4 regions of the Streptomyces sp. NBC_01571 genome follow, and region 4 is predicted to be linked to each of the others. Evidence: riboswitches for the same ligand, from Rfam matches in the RefSeq annotation. Region 4 holds a riboswitch; each other region holds the start of a gene.

Region 1 (5,688 bases), 2.8 Mb from region 4:
GGTGTGGCCGGCGACTCGTCCAGCTCATCCGATTCATCCACTTCGTCCGATGGGTCCGACTCCCTGTCGGACTCGCTCGGGATCGGCGCCTCTCCGTCCGACTCCTCCCGGTCCGATTCGTCCTCGACCGATTCGTCCTCGGACGAGACCGGGAACAGAACGAAATCGGACGCGCCCTCGGACGAGGAGTCCGGCAGCGCGCGGGAGGCGGACAGCGAGGGCGCGAGGTCGACGAAGGGTGGCGAATCGGGCAACTCGGGCCAGGGCGGCGACGCTTCGGCGGCCTCCGAGGGTGCGACGACCGGCGCCGGGCGCCACCGCGGCGGCAGTGCCGCAGAGAACTCCACCGACGACACGGCGGACGGCCGCGGCGACGACTCCTCCGGTCGGCACGCCTCGCGCGACTCCGGCGTCGCCCGCGGCGTCGTCGACGGCTCGTACGTCGTCCGCACCGGAGACAGCCTCTCGACCATCGCCGACGCCCTTGACCTCGAAGGCGGATGGGGCGGGCTCTACGCCGGGAACGAGAAGACGGTCGGCGACGACCCGGACCTCATTCTCCCCGGTCAGAGCCTTGCAGTTGATGCCGAATCGGGCGAAAAGTAGCGGGAGTTCACGTCATGGTTCGCTGGGTAATGTCCGGTTTGGCGCAAGTGAGAGATGGATCTCAAAGGCCCTGATCGTCTTTGAAATTCGGTCGATCGACTGCTTACGGTCATCACCGCTCGCCACAGCGGGCCCCGACGGTCGCAACGCCGAATCCTGCCAGCGGCCGTACGGGAACAGTCGACGCGTCAAGCGCCGTAGGCAGGAGCGGGGGACCCAAGGTAAGCGCCGCGCCCGGTAGTTGACCGGGAGCGGCTTGGGGTGAAGACGTGCGCCGAGAGCGCACGGCCGGGCACTCACCCGCCCGAACCCGACAGCTCACCTCGCAGGCGTCGGTGAGGGGATCACTCGATGCTGTTTTCCAGCAAGGGCAAGCACCGCCGTCCGTCCAAGGCCACTCGTGTCGCCACGCTCGCCGGTGTCACCGGCGTCGCCATCGCCGCTCCGCTGATGGCCGCCGGCAGCGCCTCCGCCGCCACCGCCTCCGAGTGGGACTCCGTCGCCCAGTGCGAGTCCGGCGGCAACTGGTCGATCAACACCGGCAACGGTTACTACGGCGGCCTGCAGTTCTCGGCCTCCACCTGGGCCGCGTACGGCGGCACCGCCTACGCCTCCACCGCCGACAAGGCGTCCAAGTCCCAGCAGATCACCATCGGCGAGAAGGTCCTCGCCGCACAGGGCAAGGGTGCCTGGCCGACCTGCGGCACGGGCCTGTCCGGCGCCGCGTACACCGGTGGCACGACCGCCCCCGCCAAGCCGTCCACGTCCAGCGGCACGCAGAGCACCGAGAGCCGGTCGACGGACACCGCGGCCTCCCGTTCGTCCGAGCGCCCGGCGGCCCAGAAGAAGACCGTCTCGACGCCGACCGGCAAGAAGGTCAAGAAGGGCGACGGCGAGTACAAGGTCGTCAAGGGCGACACTCTCAGCTCGATCGCCGAGAAGAAGAAGGTCAAGGGCGGCTGGCAGCAGCTGTTCAAGCTGAACAAGGACATCGTCGACGACGCGGACTTCATCTACCCGGGTCAGCAGCTCCACCTCAGCTGAGACGACGGTCCTCCCGGACGACGGGCCGATCGGTCGACGGTCCGCCCGGACGAGAGGCCTCCCGGATGAGAGGCCTCTCGCAGGAAGGGTCTCCACGCCGGAGACCCGATGAGGGTCCACCCCCGTCCCCACGGGCTCCCCGCTCCGGTGCGTCTTCCCCCGTACGCACCGGAGCGGGGCTTTTTGTTTCGAAGGGGAACAATATTTACCCTCAGTTCTGCTCAAGGGGTGGTCGAGCGGCTGGCCGATCGCCCCGAGCCGGTTAGGCTCATCCCGCGGAGCCGAACGCGGCACCGTGCAGTGCGGGCCCCGCGGGCCCGCGTACCCGCGTCACATCCCAGAAGGAGATGCTCGTGCCGTCCATCGACGTCGTCGTAGCCCGGGAAATCCTGGACTCCCGAGGCAACCCCACGGTCGAGGTCGAGGTCGGCCTCGACGACGGCAGCACGGGTCGTGCCGCCGTTCCGTCCGGCGCCTCCACGGGGGCCTTCGAGGCCATCGAGCTCCGTGACGGTGACCCCAACCGTTACCAGGGCAAGGGTGTCGAGAAGGCCGTCCTCGCCGTCATCGAGCAGATCGGCCCGGAGCTCGTCGGCTACGACGCCACCGAGCAGCGTCTGATCGACCAGGCCATGTTCGACCTGGACGCCACCGACAACAAGGGCTCGCTGGGCGCCAACGCCATCCTCGGCGTCTCGCTGGCCGTCGCGCACGCCGCCTCCGAGGCGTCCGACCTCCCGCTCTTCCGCTACCTGGGCGGCCCGAACGCGCACCTGCTGCCCGTTCCGATGATGAACATCCTGAACGGCGGCTCGCACGCCGACTCGAACGTGGACATCCAGGAGTTCATGATCGCCCCGATCGGCGCGGAGTCCTTCTCCGAGGCGCTGCGCTGGGGCGCCGAGGTGTACCACACCCTCAAGTCCGTCCTGAAGTCCAAGGGCCTGTCCACCGGCCTCGGCGACGAGGGCGGCTTCGCCCCGAACCTGGAGTCGAACCGCGCCGCGCTCGACCTCATCCTCGAGGCCATCAAGCAGGCCGGCTACGTCCCCGGTGAGCAGATCGCGCTCGCGCTCGACGTCGCCGCGTCCGAGTTCTACAAGGACGGCAAGTACGAGTTCGAGGGCAAGTCCCGCTCGGCCGCCGAGATGACGGAGTACTACGAGGAGCTCGTGGCGGCGTACCCGCTCGTCTCCATCGAGGACCCGCTGTACGAGGACGACTGGGCCGGCTGGAACGTCATCACCAAGAAGCTGGGCGACAAGGTCCAGATCGTCGGCGACGACCTCTTCGTCACCAACCCCGAGCGCCTCGCCCGCGGCATCGAGGAGGGCTCCGCGAACGCCCTGCTCGTCAAGGTGAACCAGATCGGCTCGCTGACCGAGACCCTGGACGCCGTCGAGATGGCCCAGCGCAACGGCTTCAAGTGCATGATGTCCCACCGCTCCGGCGAGACCGAGGACGTCACCATCGCCGACCTGGCCGTCGCGGTGAACTGCGGTCAGATCAAGACCGGCGCCCCGGCCCGCTCGGACCGTGTCGCCAAGTACAACCAGCTGCTGCGCATCGAGGAGATCCTCGACGACGCCGCGGTGTACGCGGGCCGCTCGGCCTTCCCGCGCTTCAAGGGCTGACCCCGGCAGGGTTAAGGCTTAGCCAGTCGCACGTACGTCCCCGTACCCGGTCCCGTACCGTGTGCGGGGACGTACGCACGTGTGAAGGGGAGGCGGGGACATGGCCGTGAAGGACCGGGACCGGTTCTCCACCGCGACCCGGCTGCGGCTGCTCGGCGAGCAGACGGCGGCCCGGGTCTACCGCTCCCAGACCAAGCGTCAGGCCCGGCGCTCGCGGCTGACGGGCCGGGCCGCGCTGCTGGCGCTCGTCGTCTGCTCCCTGATCGTGGCCCTCGCGTACCCCATAAGGCAGTACGTGTCCCAGCGCGCCGAGATCGCCGATCTGCAGCGGCAGCAGGAGCAGGCCCGCGCCCGGGTCGAACAGCTCCGCGACCTGAAGGCGCGCTGGCAGGACGACGCGTACGCGGAGCAGCGGATCCGGGAACGGCTGCACTACGTGATGCCGGGCGAGACCGGATACGTCGTGATCGACCCGGACGCGGCGAAGCAGTCGCGGACGAACCGAGGGGCGGACGCCCGCCCCTGGTACGCCAATGTCTGGGACGGCGTCGACAAGTCCGACCGCTCCGACCGGTGAGCTGACACGGACCGGTGAAACGACAGAGAAAGTGACTTGAGCACAGGCATGGAAACGCCCCCGCCGCCCACCCCGCGGACCGAGCCGACCGACGCGGACGTCGAGGCCTTCAAGCAGCAGCTCGGCCGCCCGCCGCGCGGACTGCGCGCGATCGCGCACCGCTGCCCCTGCGGCGAGCCGGACGTGGTGGAGACGGCGCCCCGGCTTCCCGACGGGACGCCGTTCCCGACGACGTACTACCTGACGTGTCCGCGCGCGGCCTCCGCGATCGGCACGCTGGAGGCCAACGGCGTCATGAAGGAGATGACGGACCGTCTCGCCACCGACCCCGAGCTGGCCGCCGCGTACCGGGCCGCCCACGAGGACTACATCGCGCGCCGCGACGCCATCGAGGTGCTCGCCGGGTTCCCGAGCGCGGGGGGCATGCCGGACCGGGTGAAGTGCCTGCACGTCCTGGTGGCGCACTCCCTGGCCGCGGGCCCCGGGGTGAACCCGCTGGGGGACGAGGCGATCGCGATGCTGCCGGAGTGGTGGCGCAAGGGGCCGTGTGTGGACCATTCCGTGGCCGAGGACCCCTCCGCGGAGGGGTGAGGTCCGGGCCCCTGGGGCCTGGCGCCCCCAGAACACCGCTTCGGCCTGAACGGCCTCGTCCTCAATCGCCGGACGGGCTGGATATGGGTGCCTGCGCTGGAGACTTCGGCGTGCGCCGGATGGTTTCGGACGGGCTGGGGGTGCGAGGTCTCGCTGAACGGCCGGCGCCCGGGGGCATGGATTCCAGCCCGTCCGGCGTTTGAGGACGAGCCCTTCGGGCGATGGAGGGTCCAGCGGGCGCAGCCCCCTGGCGGGGTCCGGGGCGGAGCCCCAGGGACGGGATGGCGGGGGGTCCCCCTGCTCGAGCGAAGCCGAGAGCTTGGGGGAGGGCAGGGGCGGCGGGGCGAAATAGGCTGGGCCGCTGCACGCCGGAATCGGAAACCACCACAGGAGACCACAGCTCATGACCAGGGTCGCCGCCATCGACTGCGGCACGAACTCCATCCGTCTCCTCGTCGCCGACGCGAACCCGGCGACGGGCGAACTCGTCGACCTGGACCGCCGTATGACGATCGTCCGGCTCGGCCAGGGAGTGGACCGCACCGGCCGCCTCGCCCCCGAGGCCCTGGACCGCACCTTCGCGGCCTGCCGCGAGTACGCGGCGGTCATCAAGGAGCACGGCGCGGAGCGCCTCCGCTTCGTCGCGACCTCCGCCTCCCGCGACGCCGAGAACAGGGACGAGTTCGTACGCGGTGTCCTCGACATCCTGGGCGTCGAGCCCGAGGTGATCACCGGCGACCAGGAGGCCGAGTTCTCCTTCACGGGAGCGACCAGGGAACTCACGGGCCGGGACGACCTCGCCAAGCCGTACCTGGTCGTGGACATCGGCGGCGGCTCCACCGAGTTCGTCATCGGCGACGACCACGTACGCGCCGCCCGCTCCGTGGACATCGGCTGTGTACGGATGACCGAGCGCCACCTGGTGCACGCCGGCGTGGTGAGCGACCCCCCGGCGCCCGCGGAGATCGACGCGATCCGCGCCGACATCGACGCCGCGCTGGACCTCGCGGCCCGGACGGTCCCGCTGGACGAGGCCCGCACGCTGGTCGGCCTCGCCGGTTCGGTCACCACGGTCGCGGCCATCGCGCTGGACCTCCCCGCGTACGACTCGGCCGCCATCCACCACTCCCGCATCCCGCGGGAGAAGGTCCGCGAGATCACCGAGCGGCTCCTGCGCTCCACCCACGCCGAACGGGCCGCGATCCCCTCGATGCACCCCGGGCGGGTCGACGTCAT
Region 2 (5,688 bases), 4.5 Mb from region 4:
CAGCTGGACGCCCGCCGAGCGGTACGCGGCCTGGGCCAGGCCCGAGCAGTCGAAGGCGTCGGGACCGGTGGCACCCCAGACGTAGGGGCTGCCGAGCTTCCCGTAGGCGTACGAGACGGCGGCGGCCGCACGGGAGTTGGGGGCCGCGACGGAGCCGGCCGAGGGTGAGGCGGACGCCGGGCCCAGGTCCCGCGCGGCGGACCGGGAGGCGTGCCGCGCCGTGCCCGCCGCCCCGAGGCGCGCCCGCTGCTCGTCGGTGAGCCGTGACAACAGCTGCCGCGCGGAGTCCAGCTTTCCGGTGATCGTCTTCTTGGCCCGCTTCAGCTCCGCCTGACGCGAGGTGAGCGACGTCAGCTCGACGTGTGCGGCCCCGCGCAACTGCTCGATCTCCCGCAGCTGCTTGCGTACCCGGGCCACCGCCCCCGCCTGCCGGTCGCCGACCCGCTCGGCGAACGCGGCCCCGTCCAGGTACTGGTCGGGCCGGTCGGAGAGCGCGAGCTGCAGGGCGGGGTCGAGGCCCCCACTGCGGTACTGCGCCGCGGCGATCGAACCCAGCGCGTCCCGCGCCGCGTTGAGCCGGTCCTCCTTGCGCGCCGTCTCGTCGCGCAGGTCGCGCAGCCGCCGTGACGCCTGGTCGGCCTTCTCCTTCGCCCCGTCGTACTTCTCCGTGGCGACCTCGGCCTCTTCGTACAGCTTGTCGACCCTGGCCTTCACCTGCGCCGGGGACAGTTGCGGCTCCGCGTGCCCCGTGCCCTCGAATCCGGCCGTCGTCGCCGCGCCGGCGAGGGCGATGGTCGCGGCCGTGCGGACCGTATGGCCGCCGAGTGAGCGCTGTCTGGGCTTGCGGTGCGCTGCCACGAGGGCCCACATCCTTCCCGGGGGACGTGACCGCCGAGGAGAGCGCGGTCATCGGTGACGCGTCCGGCGACGGCCCGCACAGGGGGAGCGGGTCGCCGCCGGACCTTTCTCGGCGGTGGTGTCCGACTGCCGCCCCTGGCCCGGGCGGCGGTGGGGAGCCGGGCACCTGGTGGAGGACGCTAAACCTGAGTGTGAGGGCTCGGTAACACCATGTACGGAACTGGCCTAACTGGATCGCTGGGTGACCGTATGTGACCGTGATCCGCGCTCGGCGCCGGCGACTTCACGCAGGGTGATGACCGATGGGAAGGTTCCGGGCCAACCGGGGGTCCTCAGGTGCTACGGGTCCCGAGGGGGTGGGCCGGTGCGAAGGGGGACACCCACCGCCGATTAGGCTCCGGCCCCATGGACGTACTCATCCATCTCTTCGTGGGCCTGCACATCATCGGCATCGCCTCGCTGCTCGGCGGCTTCCTCACCCAGATGAAGGCGATGGGCCGGGGCACCGCCCGGTTCGTCCCCGCCATGCTGCACGGCGCGCTGACCATGCTGGTCACGGGTGTCGTCCTGGTCGGTCTCAACCAGGCCGACGACCACTCGGTCAACACCGTCAAGATCGGCGTGAAGCTGGCCCTGCTGATCGTGATCCTCGGACTGGTCTATGTGAAGCGGGACGACGAGAAGGTCGACAAGGGCCTGTTCGGGCTGGTCGGGCTGCTGACGACCGCGAACGTCTTCATCGCGGTGCTGTGGACCTGAGGGTTCCGGCCGCCACCAGCAGCCAGGCCGCCACCGAGATCCACAGCAGTACCTGCCCGAGCGTCCTGAGCCAGGAGAAGCCGACGGCGTCCGCGACCGTCAGGGCCGCCACCGCCGTCATGGCCATCGGGAACACGGTCGCCCAGCGCCGCACGTCGTACCGCGGACGCCGCCACAGCAGCTCCGCGACGGCCAGCACGGCGTACCAGGCGAGCGTCACCATGATCAGCGCCTGGGTCACCCAGCGCATCACGCCGTTGTCGTCGTAGTTCCACAGATAGATGTCCGCCTGGTAGGCGAGGACCAGTTTCGAGGCGGCCAGCGCCGAGATCGCGAGCGCGCCGCCCGCGATCCAGTGGTCGCCGCCCCCCGTGGCCGTCTCCCGGAAGTCGAAGCACGTCAGCGCCACCACGTAGAGCACCAGGAACCCCAGCCAGAACAGCACCAGCGCCGCGTACGCGAGCCAGTCCGCGCGCGCGGCCCCGGCGAGGGACGCGGCGAGCACCGCGAGGGCCTGTGTGGCCACGCACCCGAGGAACACGCTTCCGGGCATCCGGAGCCGCAGGTTTCGGAGGAGCAGGTAGAGCAGCCCCGGCCACAGCACCGCGGCGAGCGCGAGCAGCACCTCGGCGGCCCCGAGCCACCCCAGGTCGGTCAGCCGGGTGCCGATTACGGCGGTCGCGGCGACCCCGGTGAGCGCGCTCGGCGTGCCGGCCTCCTCCCACCACCGCTCCCGCTCCCGCATCAGGCGGACCGTGAAGTCCACGGCGAACCCGAGCCAGGCGACGGCCGCCAGGACCAGCGCGATCCGGGACACGATCTCGTCACCGGTCTCGTACAGCCCGACCGAGAGGATGCCGGTGGCCAGGACGACGGCCGCGGCGGCGGGCGGGCTCTCCGCCCACCAGGTGCGGAGTCGGACCCACGGGCTGCGGGGCGGCGAGGTGGCTGACATGGCCCCGATGCTAGGGATCCGCGAGCGGGTTGCCCGGGGGGCGCGCGCGTGCTTCACGAATGCGGGGTCGGCCGGACGGGTGCGCGGGGTCCCGGGCGCGGGAGTACAAGTGCGCGGGCGTACGGCGGTACCGGCCCGCGGTGGTGCGGGCGCCGGCACGGGGTGGCAGGAGAGGGCGAGAGCTGTCGCCCTCCCAGGCGGGAGAGGGAGACGCCGGCGCACGGGAGAGGTGGGCGCGGATGGTACGGGCACGCGTGAGGGCACGCGCGCGTGGAGCCCGGGAGACCTCACGCGCGCGTGCCCCGCGCCGGGGCTCACGCCGGGCGCACCACGCTGTGGATGATCGACTCGCCCGCGTAGAAGATCGACTCCTCACGGACGTACGCACCCGGCTTGGGGGCGTGGATCATCATCCCGTCGCCGATGTAGAGGCCCACGTGGCTGATGTCGTCGTAGAAGAAGACGAGGTCTCCGGGCTCGATGGCGGAGAGGGAGACCGTGGTGCCCGCGTTCACCTGGTCGTAGGTGGTCCGTGGGAGGGTGACGCCGGCGGCCTTCCAGACGGCCTGGGTGAGACCGGAGCAGTCGTACGAGCCGGGCCCGGTCGCGCCCCACACGTACGGCTTGCCGATCTGGGCGCGGGCGAAGGCGATGGCCTTGCCGGCCTTGGTGGCGTACGAGGAGTCGGTGGCCGGGGTCCCGGAAGTCCCCGTGGTTCCGGCCGGCGTGCCCGGCTGCCGGGCCGTCTCCCGGGCCTTCCTCTCCGCCGCGGCCCGCTCGGCAGCCAGTTCGGCCGCTTCGCGGTCGGCCGCTTCCTGCTTCTTCTACGCGATCGCGGCGAGCCGCGCCTTCTCGTCGGCGGTCAGCTTCGAGAGCAGGTCGCGGGCCGCGGCGAGCTTGCCCTGGACGTCCGCCTTGGAGGTCTTGAGCGCGTCCTGCGACGTGGTGAGCGTCCGCAGGCTCCGGGAGGCCTCCCCGCGTTTCTTCGAGGTGGCGGCCTGTTCGGCGGCGTAGTCGTCGACGGCCGCCTTCTGGCGGGTGGTCAGACGGTCCATCAACTGGGTCTGGTCGAAGTAGTCCTGCGGGTTGTCGGCCAGCAGCAGACTCGCGCTGCCGGGTGCGGACGCCCCGGTGCGGTACTGCGCCGCGGCGAACGAACCCAGCTCCTCGCGCGCGGCGTTGAGTCTCTCGGTGCGCCGGGCCACGTCGTCGAGGAGGGAGTCGACCCGCTTGCGCTGCTTGGCGGTCTTCTCCCTGGTCGCGTTGTACTTCTCGGTGGCCGTCTCGGCCTGGTGGTAGAGGTCGTCGACCTTCTTCTCGACCTCTTCGAGGCTGGGCCGGGGCTCGGCCGGGGGTGCGGCGTTGGCCGTCTGCGAGAGCAGGGCCACGGAGGTCAGGGCGGCCGTGGCGAGGGCCGGGGTCCGTACGCCCGTCCTGCGCGGGCCGGGGGGACTCCACTTGCGGTGCGACGCCAAGAGAGGCGACTCCTTCCGTCATCCGCCTACCGGGTTAGCTGTCGGGTTCGGGCGGGTACTTCCGGAAGGTTTGCCCTACGGTCCTTGCCCCAGGGGCGGCTGGACCGATTCACCCCAAAGTCGGTTGGGTCCCCGGCTCCGGTCGCCGCACGGGCGCGCCGGACTCGGCGGAGGCCGCTCGGCCCGGCGACGTTCGCCGGTTGCCGTCGAGCGGTCTGCCCGGCACGCTAGCCAACGCGTAAGTGTTCTGTGAAGTTTGATGTGCGATATGCCCGATACATTTTCGTGACCTGAACCGCCGGGGCGCCCGGAGTGGCCGACCGTAGTGGGGCGGTGCCGCAAGGTGAGGGCGCATCGGGGCGGGAGGGGCGGCCCGTTTTCCGTGGGCGCGCCGGACCGGACTCCGTGGTGGATCCAGCCTGGACTCCGTGGGAAATCCGGCCCAGTTTCCGGGGTGGCGGCGGGTTGTCAGTGCGGCCGCCTAGACTCGGAGAGCGATGAGCAGCCTCTTTGATGACAGCTTCCTGGCGGACCTCAGGCCTTCCGGGGCCCATGAGGAAGAGTCCCCGCCGCCGCCCGAGGACGAGGCGGCGGAGCCGCTTCCGGACGACCTGTTCGGCGGCCGCTTCGACGTGCCCCCGGACCGCGACGCGTACTACCGCGACGGCGCCCACCGGCCCGCCGTCGACCCGGCGGCCCTGCTGGACGGGCTGAACGAGAACCAGCGCGCGGCCGTGGTGCACTCCGGCTCCCCGCTGCTCATCGTGGCCGGCGCCGGCTCCGGCAAGACCCGGGTGCTCACGCACCGGATCGCGCACCTGCTGGGCGAGCGCCATGTCCACCCCGGCCAGATCCTCGCGATCACCTTCACGAACAAGGCCGCGGGCGAGATGAAGGAGCGCGTCGAGCAGCTCGTGGGCCCGCGCGCCAACGCCATGTGGGTGATGACCTTCCACAGCGCGTGCGTGCGCATCCTGCGCCGCGAGTCGAAGAGGCTCGGCTTCACATCCTCCTTCTCGATCTACGACGCCGCCGACAGCAAACGCCTGATGGCCCTGGTCTGCCGTGACCTGGACCTCGACCCGAAGCGTTTCCCGCCGAAGTCGTTCAGCGCCAAGATCTCCAACCTGAAGAACGAGCTGATCGACGAGGAGGACTTCGCCGGCCAGGCGGCGGACGGCTTCGAGAAGACCCTCGCCCAGGCCTACGCGATGTACCAGTCGCGGCTGCGCGAGGCCAACGCGCTCGACTTCGACGACCTGATCATGACGACGGTCAACCTGCTCCGCGCCTTCCCGGACGTCGCCGAGCACTACCGCCGCCGCTTCCGCCACGTCCTGGTCGACGAGTACCAGGACACGAACCACGCGCAGTACGCCCTGGTCAGGGAGCTCGTGGGACCGGCGAGCGGCGATCGTCCCGAGGACGTGCCGCCGGCCGAGGGCGACCTCGGGCCCGCCGAGCTGTGCGTCGTGGGCGACGCCGACCAGTCGATCTACGCCTTCCGCGGTGCGACCATCCGCAACATCCTCCAGTTCGAGGAGGACTACCCGGACGCGACGACGATCCTCCTGGAGCAGAACTACCGCTCCACCCAGACGATCCTCAGCGCGGCCAACGCGGTCATCGAGCGCAACGAGT
Region 3 (5,688 bases), 4.3 Mb from region 4:
GCGAGATCGCCCGGATCGAGCGTGCCTCGGTCTCCGGGAGCCGCCCGGTGCTCTCCGTGCGCACCCTGGGCGGTTCGGCCGAGGAACTCGCGGCCGACCACGTCATCGCGGCGACGGGCTATCGCGTCGACCTCGCGGCGATGGACTTCCTGGGACACGCGTTGCGGACGGAGCTGGCGGTGAGCCGCGGCACTCCGAAGCTCGGTGCCGGATACCGGTCCTCGGTGCCCGGGCTGTACTTCACGGGGTTGCCCGCGGCGGCCTCGTACGGGCCCGTGATGCGGTTCGTGTGCGGGACGGAGTTCGCCTCGCCGCGATTGGCCAAGCACCTGGCGGCGGCTCACGGTTGAGGTGACGCAGGGCGCTCGGGACGGCGGTGGGGGTGGTGGCGGGGGACCACGGCCCCCGCGTCACCAGGAAGTGACCGAACGATCGCAGTCCGTAACCAGGCGGTCGGCGGCGGGTGTTGGAGCCGGCGTCGCGGCGCTTCCGGGCGCCCGGCGCGGCGGATCGGACGGTGCGACGCCGTCCGTCGCGCGTGGTCCGTGCGGTGAACGGCGTTGCTGACGGGATACCGGACGTCGTCCGGTTCACGCCGGGCCGATGAGTCGCCGGATCCGTATTCTTCGGATCATGGCCGCTCCGACTGCATATTCACTCATCGCCACTGACCTGGACGGAACGCTGCTCCGCGGCGACGACACACTCTCCGACCGCACCCGGGCCGCGTTGGCGAGGGCGGTGGAGGCGGGTGCCCGACATCTGGTCGTGACGGGGCGCCCGGCGCCGAGAGTGCGCCCGCTCCTCGCCGAACTCGGCGGCACGGGACTGGCGGTGTGCGGACAGGGGGCGCAGCTCTACGACGCGGGCGAGGACCGTCTGCTGTGGTCGGTGACCCTGGACAGGGAACTCGCGGAGACGGCGCTCGGCAAGATCGAGGCGGAGGTCGGGCTGCTGTACGCGGCGGTGGACCAGGACGGCGCGGACGGACTGACACTCATCGAACCCGGCTATGTGATGCCGCACCCGACGCTTCCCGCGGTACGGGTCGGACGCCGTGACGACCTCTGGACGGAGCCGATCAGCAAGGTGCTGCTGCGCCACCCGCTGCTGTCCGACGACGAGTTGGCCGCGGCGGCCAGGGGGGTGGTGGGTTCTCTGGCCACCGTCACCATGTCGGGGCCCGGCACGGTCGAACTCCAGCCATGCGGGGTGACCAAGGCGACGGGGCTGGCTCTCGCCGCCGCCCATCTCGGGCTGGCCTCCGAAGCCACCGTCGCCTTCGGTGACATGCCCAACGACATCCCCATGTTCGACTGGGCCGCCCACGGGGTCGCCATGGCCAACGCCCACCCAGAGCTCAAGGCGGTGGCCGACGAGGTGACGCTGTCGAACGAGGACGACGGGATCGCGGTGGTACTGGAGCGGTTGTTCCCGCTCTCCGCTCCGTAGCCCCGATTTCCCGGGGCCTCGGTTTGCCGTGGGCCCGGTTTCCCGGGGTCCTGGCTTCCGGGGGCGCCGGATGTCCGGTCCGGCGCCCCGGTTGCGTGGCGTCCGGTCAGTAGGCGCCGTTGACGTTGTCGATGGAGCCGTACTTCGCCGCCGCGTAGTTGCAGGCGGCGGTGATGTTCGCGACCGGGTCGTAGGAGTCCCACGACGTGCCGGCCACGTGGTAGGCCTTGAACGTGGGGTCGATGACCTGGAGCAGGCCCTTGGAGGGGATACCGGCGGCGGCGTTGGAGTCCCAGTTGTTGATGGCCTTGGGGTTTCCGGAGGACTCCCGCATGACGTTGCGGTGGATGCCGTTGTACGTGCCCGGGATTCCGTTCTTGGCCATGATGTCCAGCGACTGCTTGATCCAGCCGTCGAGGTCATTCGTGTACGTCTTCGCGGCGGCCGTGGTCTTGGCGGCCGTGGTCTTGGCGGCCGTGGTCTTGGCGGCCGTGGTCTTGACCGTCGTGGTCTTGGCGACCGCTTCCGTGACCTTTGTCGACTTTGCGATGTTCTGGACGGTTTGCGTCCCGACCGTCAGGGTGAGGCCCGGACGGAGCGCCGACGGGTTGGGGCCGATGACCGCGCTGTTGGCCTCGTAGAGCTTCTTCCAGCCGCCGCTGGAGGGGTACTTCCGCGCGATCTTGGCCAGGGTGTCGCCCGTGACCACCTTGTACGTGACGAGCTTGACGTCGGAGGCGCCCGTGGCGGCCTGTGCGCAGGTGGCGCCCAGGAGCGGGAGGGCGAGTACCGCCGCGCCCGTGCCCGCAGCGAGAATGCCGCGGACGAGGGTGCTGCGGGTCTTCGGGTGGCAGTGTCTACCTGCTGCGGCCATGACGTGTTCCTCTCCGGCGCCTGCGAGGTGAGCTGTCGGGTTCGGGCGGGAGCTGCCCGGCCGCACGCTGAGTGCGACTTCACCCCTAGCCGTTCCGGACTTCGGATCGGCGGCTTACCTGGGTCCCCCGCTCCTGCCGTGCGTGTGTGGTCGGGTGTGGGTTTCCGGTCGGCGGCAGGATTGGGCGATCCGTCCGGAGTGACGTGAAGGTATGCGAGAGCACATGTCCGGAACAAGCCTTGATGTCGCGGTGTAGATCGTTTTCACCAGGACATAAGGGCAGATGAATTGCCCGATTAATCCGGAATGCTTCGCTCAACTTGGCTTATGCAAACGGGTAGTCGCTCGGCGGGGCTGCGGAGTAGATGACCTTCGGGCGTGACCCAACTCACTCCATGCCGCAGGAATAAAGCGGCAATGAAGGCAAGTCGGGCATATAAGGCGCGGATAAGAGGCCGCTGAGTCCCCGATCGGAGCCGGGCGCACCGCTCGTAGGGACGGGTCCGTGGCGGGGTCCCCGTGGGGGAGCCGGTCCCCGTCGGGCCTGAAGTGGAGCCTGTGGAGACGGTGTTCGGGAAATTCGTGCCGCTTCATGTCGGGATGAAGGTCGAACTCAGGCTCTGTGTATGGCCTGTTGATCCCGACCACCGCTTCCGCCCCGGTGCTGCCGAGGCGGGCGACCGTCTCCCGGCCACCCGTGGAAGCGGGCGGGCGTCCCTGCCGGGGTTCGTCAGGAATTCAGCGGTCCGCGCTCCGCTCCGCGGGATCGCCGATGGCGCCGCCGGGGCCCTGTCCCGTCGTGCGCGGGATCCTCCGCTCCCATGTCCGATGGAAGACCACCTCGTCGCCGTCCTTGCAGACCAGCTCGCTTGAGGTGATGAAGTCCCGTGTGTCGCAGGTGACTTCGGAGCGGACCTCGATCCTCGCGTCCCAGGCCGGTTCCGGGCGGTGCAGACGGATCGACCAGGAGAAGTGGGCGCGTGCGCTCAGGGGACCGGCTTCCTGGACGGAGTACGTCTCCAGTGCGTCCTCCGTGTGCTCGAGGCCGTCCGGGTGGACGCGGGTGCCGCAGTGGCGCGGGACGACTTCCAGGCGCCACTCGCCCTTCGCCATGTCGCGTACGACCAGGCGTTCCGGGCGTGGTTCGTCGAGCGTGGCGGCGGAGGCCACCCCGAGCGGTACGGAGTGCTCCGGCTCCGCGAAGGTGATCGTGGGGTCCGACTGCCTCGCCCGTACCGGGAGTTCGAGGGAACTGCCCGACGGATCCAGGGTGAAGCCGGCCTCCGAGCCCGGCTCGGGCCACATCCACGGCCAGTACGCGGAGGAGAGGGAGAGACGGATGCGATGGCCCGGCGGGACGGCGTAGCCGATGGCGTCCAGGTCGAAACGTACGTCCTCCGTGGTGCCCGGTCTCCAGGAGGCCGCCTGATCGCCGCCGTCGCGCACCGGCACGTTCAGGGCACCCCGAGTGACCAGGGTCGAGGCGCCGTCGGGGGCCACGTCGCACACCCGGGCGATCACCTGGCCCCGGGCCGAGTGCGAGGTCATGCGCAGGCGCACGCTCGGGCGGCCCAGGATCCAGGTCTCTCCCGGTACCTCGAACTCGAAGCAGGCGGATCTCGCGTCCTCCTCCCGCTGGTCCGGCGGCAGGTCCGCGTCGCCTCCGGTGGGGCGGAAGCGACCCGCGTCCACGCCGGTGTGCTGAGGGGAGCGCACGAGCACCGGCGCACCCCGGAGCGCGTACGCGACGGGGGTGACCGAGGGGGAGGGCCAGGCGCCGTCGCCCACCCAGCGGCCGGGCAGGGAGGCGTACGTCGTCGCCGGTGGGTGCGCGTCCATGACGTAGGCACGCAGAAGGGGCTCGGACATCACTGTGCGGCTGTCCGTGCCGGTCGAGGAGCCGGCGTCCGTGCCCGCCGAGGTGCGCGTGCCGTGCGGCTTGAGCCAGTGGTCCCACCAGCGGAGCGTCTCCTGGAGGAAGCCGATCGCCGGGCCGGGCGGGCGGTCCTGGTCCGGGTACGCGTGCGACCAGGGGCCGATCACGCCTCGTACGCGGTCCGGCGGGAGGCTCTGGACCAGGCGCAGCACCGAGTCACGGTAGGGGTCGTGCCAGCCGCCCACCGCCAGGACGGCCGCACGGATCACGGAGCCGTCCTCGTGGGCGCCGCCGTTGCTCCCGTACGGGTCCTGGGCCGGGTGCGACGGCCACGTACGGATGAACGGGTCCACCGTCTCCAGCCGCTTCACCCACATGTCACGCCACATCACCTGGCCGACGTACGCGGGGTCCGGCGGGCGGGCGACGTGGGCGAGTGCCGCGGCCGCGCGGGCGTGCGCGCCGGTGGTGGGGACGGCGCCTCCCGCGCCGTCGATGCCGTGCTCGATGCCGTGCTCGATGCCGTGGTCGAAGCGGTCGTCATCCGAGCAGACCGTGACGAGCGCCCCGAGCGGTTCGGGGGCGAGGGCCGCGATCCGGAGGGCGGTGACGCCTCCCCGGGAGAGACCGAACATGCCGACCCGGCCGCTGCACCAGGGCTGGGCGGCCAGCCAGTGGACCACCTCCACGCCGTCGGCCGGCTCGGTGGTCTCCGCGTCCGCCGGCACGCCCTCCGAGTTGCCGTGGCCGCGGACGTCCACCCGGACGGAGGCGTAGCCGTGGCCCGCGTACCAGGGATGGCGCTGCGCGTCGCGCGGCGCGGTCGCGTCGCTGAGGCGGTCCGGGAGGTATTCGAGCAGGGCGGGGACGGGTTCCCCGGTCAGCGGGCGCCACATGCGTGCGTACAGCCGGGTGCCGTCCGCCAGAGGGATCCAGAGGTCCTCGTGAGTCGTCTCGTAGGGGAAGGCCGTACGGGTGTGCATGCTCTTCTCGGTGTCCTCGGTGGGTGTCCTCGGTGTCCTCGGTGCGCGCGGGTGATTCGGTTTATCTGCTGCCATATCGGCCTATCACGAACATACCGTCCGTGACAGGCAGTCGCCCGGACATGGGACTGCCTTCCTCGCGGGAGACATCGGACGGCGGGCGAGAGGGAAGTCGGGAGGAAGTCGACAGTGGGGACGGTGGGCGCTCGTGGTGATCGAAACGTGACCGGATACGCTGACTTGAGTGATGGCAGCGACACATCGACAAACCGTGTCATCGACCGAATGATCGACCGAGTTCGCCATGTGATCGTCAGCAGACAGGAGAACCTCTCGTGACCGTCGTCGGGCCGTTCGGGCTGAGCGTGCGGGACCAGGCTCTCGAAGCCGATGTCCAGGCCGGATTGGCGGCTGTCGAGGAGGGCTTGCTCGAAGTCACCAAGAGCGAGGTCCCCTTCATCACGGAAGCCGCGCAGCATCTCCTGCGGGCCGGCGGGAAGCGG
Region 4 (5,688 bases):
CCGGGCCCGCGCGGTGGCGACGGCGCTGCACACCCGGCTGACCGCCGAGGGCCTGGAGGCCGTACGGCCGGACGCCGCCGTGGTCTCCGTGCGCGCGCCGTCCCCCGAGCGGGCCGTGCGGTGGGCGGCGGACTGCCGGGAGGCGGGGCTCGCCGTAGGCTGCTTCCGCCCCCCGTCCGTGCCCGACGGCATCTCCCGGCTGCGGCTGACCGCCCGCGCGGATCTCACCGACGCCCAGATCGAGCAGGCCGTACGGGTGATCTCCGAGAACCGGTGAACGAGGCGGCGGTCAGCTCAGTCCGGCGATGAACCCCTCCCAGCTGGCAGGGGTGAACAGCAGGGCGGGGCCTGCCTTGTTCTTGGAATCGCGCACCGCGACGAGTCCGGCCCAGGGGCCGGGGCCCGGTCGTGCGGTCTCGACGCAGTTGTTCATTCCCGTACTGCGGCTGCTGCGCAGCCAGCGCACATCACGGAGTGAAGTACTGGAAGGTACGTACCGAGGCAGTGCGGTCATGGGGGTGCCTCCTTACACGCCGTCACCTATCGCGGCGATGTAGTCCAACGAGTCCTCGGGTGAAAGGGCGTTAAACCGAAGGGTGTTGAAGGCCTCGGTGTAGGCCTGAAGGTCTTCTTTCCGCTCGAGGTAGAGGCTACTCGTCAAGTGGTCGAGAACAACCACGTCCAGATCAGTTGTGTTCGGAAATGAGAAAATAACGAAAGGCCCGGTCACTCCGGCGTGCGCTCCGGCGGCGAACGGAAGCACTTGGAGGCGCACTTGGGGGAGGACGGCGGCCTCCCGCAACCGGGCCAGCTGCCGTGCCATGACCTCGGGTCCCCCGACCTCACGACGCAGCACGGCCTCGTCCAGGACGGCGGTCAGTTCCAGCGGCGGATGCGAACGCAGCACGTCCTGCCGGGCGAGGCGCACCTCGACGAGCGCGTCCAGCTTGTCGTCCTCGAGTCCGCCCACGGCCGCCCGTGTCACTGCCCGGGCGTACTCGGGGGTCTGGAGCAGACCCGGCACCACGGACGTCTCCAGCGTGCGCATACCGCTGGCCTGGGACTCCAGACTGATGAAGTCCCGGTAGGCGGGCGGCAGGACCCCCCGGTAGGCGTGCCACCAGTGGTGGCGCCCGTTGCCCTCGGATCCGGCCAGCCCGAGCAGGAGCTCCCGTAACCCGGCTTCCCGGACGCCGTACGCGTCCAGCAGGTGCTCCACGTCGGCCGGTTTCACCCCGCTGATCCCCGTCTCGATCCGGCTCACCTTCGACTGGTGCCAGCCGACGAGACGGGCCGCCTCACCACTGGTCAGGCCCGCACCGGCGCGCAGCGCGCGCAGTTCGGCACCGAGTTTGCGGCGGCGTACCGCGGGACCGTGCTGCATGGCCGTACTCCTTACTCCTTCCGAGCCGCCCAAATACGGCCTGCTCCGCAGAGTTCACCGCTTCGAGCGACAGATATATGCATATCCTGGTGGATCGCGCCCGTGACCGGCCCAGTGATGGCAGTCTGGCGCGAAGCACCAGTCCGGGACCGTACTCGAACCATCCGCTCCGTGTCGGACTCCGGTCCCGTGGGAAAGGGACGACGTCGCCATGGCAGATCACCAGGAAGCATCCGTCACCCTGCCGAGCGATCCCGCCTCGGTCTCCGCGGCCCGGAAGTTCGTCGTCGACGTGCTGGCCGAATGGGGCCTGCCGTGTGACGCCGAAGTCGCGGACACCGTACGCCTGATCGTGTCCGAACTAGCCACCAACGCCGTCCAGCACACCTTCGGTCAGTCGCCCACCTTCACGGTGGACGTCCGGCTCGTCCGGGACGAACAACTGCGCATCGGCGTCACCGACAGCCATCCGCGCTTCCCGAAGCGTCTGCCCGCCGCCGTCCAACAGGACAACGGCCGAGGGATGGTGATCATCCGTTGGCTGACCGCCGAGTGCGGCGGCAGGGTCCTCGTGCGGCCCACCCGGGAGGGCGGCAAGACGGTCTCCATCGAGTTGCCGTGGACGGTGTCGGCCCAGCCGGTGGCGGCCGGCGGCCCGCAAGAGCCGTGAGGAAACGATCAGTTGCCGCGCCTCTGCCGCGATTCCCTCCCGCGTCTCCCTACCGCGTGGCACGTCCGAACACGCCGCGCAGCAGGGCCCGGAAGGCCTCGGCCGCGGGTGCCTGCCGGTCGGTCCGGTGGACGACGGAGATCGTACGGCGCAGATCTCCTGGTTCCAGCAGCCTCAGTCCCACCGGGGTCGCCGCCGTCCTGGCCACCATCTCCGGCACCACGGCGACCCCGAGCCCCGCACTGACCAGCGCGCACACCAGGGCGTACCCGGGGCTCTCGACCCGCACGGCCGGAGTGGCCCCGACCCGGGCCAGCGCGGCCTCCACACCCTGCCGGGGCGGATGGTCCGGGGCCATGCTGATCAGCGGCTGCCCGGCGAGTCCGTCCAGCGGCAGCCGGGCCGCGCCGTCCGCGAGGACGTGTCCCGGGGCGGTCACCAGCACCAGCTCCTCGACCAGCACCGGCTCCGCGCGTACCGACGACGGGAGGGGCACCGGGTCCGCGGGCTCGTAGGTGTGGGTCAGCGCGAGGTCCACCTCGCCCGCCGCGACCGCCGCGACGCCGTCCGGGGGCTCGTAGTTCGCGACCGTGAGTTCCACGTCCGGGTGGGCCCGCCGAAAAGCGCTGAGCACCGGCGGCAGCAGATGGATGCCCGCCGTCTGGAAGGTGCCGAGCCGCAGGGTGCCGCCCGACAGGCCGGTCAGGCGGGCCAGTTCGTGCCGGGCCCGCTCCATCTCGTCGAGCACCCGGCGGGCCCGTGCCACGAGCAGCTCGCCCGCGTCCGTCAGCCGCGCCCCGCGATGGGACCGCACCAGCAGCGGCGCGCCCGCCTCCCGTTCCAGTTTGGCGAGCTGCTGGGAGAGCGCGGGCGGGCTGTAGCCGAGCCGTTCGGCCGCCCGGGTGATGGATCCCGCCTCGGCCACCGCTACCAGGGCCGCCAGCCGGGTCGGGTCGTACATGGAACGGCTCCCCAGGTCCGGGGCCCGCGGGGGAGCCCAGGTCTAAACGGTTGCTTAAGGCGGACCCAGGATATTCGGCATACCTGCTGAAGGCCTGATACAGACAGGCTGGTGCCATGGACGCACAGCTCATCGCCTTCACCGGAGTGGCCGCGGGAATGGTCGCCATGCCCGGCGCGGACTTCACCGTCGTCGTACGCAACGCCCTCGTCTCCCGCCGGGCCGGAGTGGCGTGCGCGCTCGGGGTCGCGGGCGGCCTGCTCCTGCACACGGCGCTGGCCGTCGCCGGCGTCGCCGCCGTCCTCGCGGCCGTGCCCGCGCTGTTCCGGACGCTGCAGCTCCTCGGCGGCGGCTACGTGCTGTACCTCGGTGCGCGGGCTCTGGGCGGTCTGCGACGGCGGCGCGACCGGGAGCCGGACCGGGAGCGCTCGGCGGTGTCCGGCGGGACGCCGCCCGGCGAGGCCGGGCCCGGCGTGCCGGGGGAGGGGAGCCGGCCGCTGCGGCAGGGCTTCGTCACCAACGCGCTCAACCCGAAGGCGCCGATCACGTTCCTGAGCCTGCTGCCGCAGTTCGTGCCCGCGGGCAGCCCCGCGATGCCCCGCACCCTGGTGCTGGCCCTGATCGTGGTGGCCCTCGCCCTGGTGTGGTTCCCGGCGGTCACCCTGCTGGTCGACCGGCTCGGCCGGTGGCTGCGCGGGCCGCGGGCCGCCCGCGCCGTGGAGGCGGTCACCGGGAGCGCGCTCGCGGTGCTCGGCCTGGTGCTCCTCCTGGAGCCCCTGACGGCCTGAGGGCCTCCAGGGTTCGTGCCCCCGGGGGCGGCGGCCCCGGCGCCGCCGCCCCACCCGGTCAGGTTCAGCTGATCCGGCCGTACCAGACGCTCCTCGTCCAGATCTTCTGGAGCTTCACGACCTCCCCGCTCTTCGGGGAGTGCCAGATCTTTCCCTTCCCGGCGTAGATGCCGACGTGGTACACGTTCCGGCCCGAGTGGAAGAACACGAGGTCACCGGCCTTGCGGTGCGAGGCGGAGATGTGGTGGCTCTTGTTGTACTGCCCCGCGGCCGTACGAGGCAGTTTCTTGCCCGCCTTCTTGTACGAGTACAGGGTGAGCCCGGAGCAGTCGAAGCGGCGCGGCCCGGTGGCACCGTACTTGTACGGGGCGCCCTTCTTGGATGCCGCGACCTGGAGTGCCCTCGTGGCCGGTGTGGCCGCCTCGGCGTCGGCTGCGACGCCAGGGACCACCAGGCTGCCGCCCACGGCGGCGATGGTCAGAGCCGAGGCCGTACCGGCCCGGGTCAACAGCGACGGGACACGATTCAGCGCAGTCATGCGCAACCCTTCGTCAACCGCCTGTGAAGGATGACCTGTCGGATTCGGGCTGGCGAAGTAGCCCGGCCGCGTACGCGGCTTCACCCCAAGGACCGCCCGGATCTCTCCGGCGGCCCGTCTTGCTGGGTCCTCCACTCCTGCCGATGCACATCTGTCGACCGGTCATCCGGGCGGCGGCAGGACTCGGCGTCCGCCCGGACCGCCCCGCCGGTGTGGCGGGGGCTTGTCGTCGGAAGGGATCTTCACGCATGGGTGTCGGAAAATCCGAGCGGAACCGGTGATTTGTGGGGTTACTCACCACTCACCCGTTCGGGTGGACACTCCTCTGTTCGAGGGGTTTTGGGGACGTCGGCAACGCCCTTACCAGCAACGGAACGTTTCATTCCGCCTTTTGGCTACGCGTGTTGCGCAACTTCCGGGGCCACCCGGAAGGACGCGCGTCTACGCCATTGGGGGGTACGCCGACTGGTCCGTTTGAAACCCGGGCCGGGCGCTCCGCAGATCGGCGTGAGCGTCGGCCCGGGCGTGGACGCCTCAACTGCCGGAGTCGGGCGGCAGGGTGACGCGGGCGGCCCGCCGCTCGCCGTCCAGAACTCGCAGGGCCTGCGCCAGGGTCGGCGCGTGCACCTCGCTCTCGCCCCGCTGGTGCATCAGGGCCAGGGCGTCACGCAGCGCGGTCGCCTTGCCGACGAGTGCCTGGGCGGCGCGCAGCCCGCGATAGGTGTCTCCCGGGCGGGCCGGGTTGATACGGCCGACCAGGTCGACCACGTCGAGGTAGCGGTCTATCAGCTCGGCCTCGGCGTGTGTCAGTGCGGGCAGCGGAGGCAGTTCGGGCACCATCGGCGGATCACCTCGCGTCGGGTGTGGCGTTCCCCGCACCGGGCGCGGTGCGCGAGTTCTTGCGGCTCGGGATGATCCCGTCCACCAGCCCGTACGCCAGCGCGGCCTGCGCGTCCAGAATCGTGTCCCGCTCGATGTCGGCGGCGACTTGTTCGGGATTTTGCCCCGTGTGCCGTACGAGCATGTCCTCCAGCAGCTTCCGAGTGCGCGTCAACTCCGCTGCCTGGAGGGCCAGATCGCTCGCCTGCCCCTGGACCGGTCCCGGGAGCGAGGGCTGACGGATCAGCACCCGGGCGCCCGGCAGGGCGAACCGCTTGCCCGGAGTGCCGCCGGCCAGCAGGACGGCGGCGACCGAAGCGGCCTGCCCCAGGCACACGGTCTCCACGTCGCAGGTGACGAACCGCATCGTGTCGTAGATCGCCGTCATCGCGCTGAACGAGCCGCCCGGGGAGTTGACATAGAGCGAGATGTCCCGCTCCGGCGCCAGGTGTTCGAGGTGCATGAACT

Evidence for each region. Region 4 has a riboswitch for cyclic di-AMP ahead of OHB41_RS07635 (C40 family peptidase). Riboswitches for the same ligand answer to the same signal wherever they lie in the genome.
Region 1: another riboswitch for cyclic di-AMP. It lies ahead of OHB41_RS20160 (transglycosylase family protein); the one in region 4 lies ahead of OHB41_RS07635 (C40 family peptidase).
Region 2: another riboswitch for cyclic di-AMP. It lies ahead of OHB41_RS28195 (C40 family peptidase); the one in region 4 lies ahead of OHB41_RS07635 (C40 family peptidase).
Region 3: another riboswitch for cyclic di-AMP. It lies ahead of OHB41_RS27160 (LysM peptidoglycan-binding domain-containing protein); the one in region 4 lies ahead of OHB41_RS07635 (C40 family peptidase).

What each region holds. Positions count from the first base shown of each region.
Region 1 covers NZ_JAPEPZ010000001.1:4,512,001-4,517,688, reverse strand. Annotated here, with positions in the region: gene OHB41_RS20165 (LysM peptidoglycan-binding domain-containing protein) at 1-606, shown strand, start outside; cyclic di-AMP (ydaO/yuaA leader) riboswitch at 790-953, shown strand; gene OHB41_RS20160 (transglycosylase family protein) at 958-1,650, shown strand; gene eno (phosphopyruvate hydratase) at 1,998-3,284, shown strand; gene OHB41_RS20150 (FtsB family cell division protein) at 3,385-3,861, shown strand; gene OHB41_RS20145 (DUF501 domain-containing protein) at 3,910-4,452, shown strand; gene OHB41_RS20140 (Ppx/GppA phosphatase family protein) at 4,856-5,688, shown strand, end outside.
Region 2 covers NZ_JAPEPZ010000001.1:6,220,021-6,225,708, forward strand. Annotated here, with positions in the region: gene OHB41_RS28180 (C40 family peptidase) at 1-858, opposite strand, end outside; gene OHB41_RS28185 (hypothetical protein) at 1,264-1,617, shown strand; gene OHB41_RS28190 (tellurite resistance/C4-dicarboxylate transporter family protein) at 1,595-2,572, opposite strand; partial or broken gene OHB41_RS28195 (C40 family peptidase) at 2,887-4,047, opposite strand; cyclic di-AMP (ydaO/yuaA leader) riboswitch at 4,056-4,227, opposite strand; gene pcrA (DNA helicase PcrA) at 4,545-5,688, shown strand, end outside.
Region 3 covers NZ_JAPEPZ010000001.1:6,006,626-6,012,313, forward strand. Annotated here, with positions in the region: gene OHB41_RS27150 (FAD-dependent oxidoreductase) at 1-350, shown strand, start outside; gene OHB41_RS27155 (HAD family hydrolase) at 634-1,452, shown strand; gene OHB41_RS27160 (LysM peptidoglycan-binding domain-containing protein) at 1,559-2,326, opposite strand; cyclic di-AMP (ydaO/yuaA leader) riboswitch at 2,349-2,457, opposite strand; gene OHB41_RS27165 (CocE/NonD family hydrolase) at 3,065-5,185, opposite strand; gene OHB41_RS27170 (polyprenyl synthetase family protein) at 5,521-5,688, shown strand, end outside.
Region 4 covers NZ_JAPEPZ010000001.1:1,683,063-1,688,750, reverse strand. Annotated here, with positions in the region: gene bioF (8-amino-7-oxononanoate synthase) at 1-277, shown strand, start outside; gene OHB41_RS07660 (DUF397 domain-containing protein) at 290-514, opposite strand; gene OHB41_RS07655 (helix-turn-helix domain-containing protein) at 527-1,384, opposite strand; gene OHB41_RS07650 (ATP-binding protein) at 1,596-2,054, shown strand; gene OHB41_RS07645 (LysR family transcriptional regulator) at 2,104-3,015, opposite strand; gene OHB41_RS07640 (LysE family translocator) at 3,132-3,803, shown strand; gene OHB41_RS07635 (C40 family peptidase) at 3,868-4,341, opposite strand; cyclic di-AMP (ydaO/yuaA leader) riboswitch at 4,345-4,508, opposite strand; gene OHB41_RS07630 (hypothetical protein) at 4,876-5,181, opposite strand; gene OHB41_RS07625 (ATP-dependent Clp protease proteolytic subunit) at 5,189-5,688, opposite strand, start outside.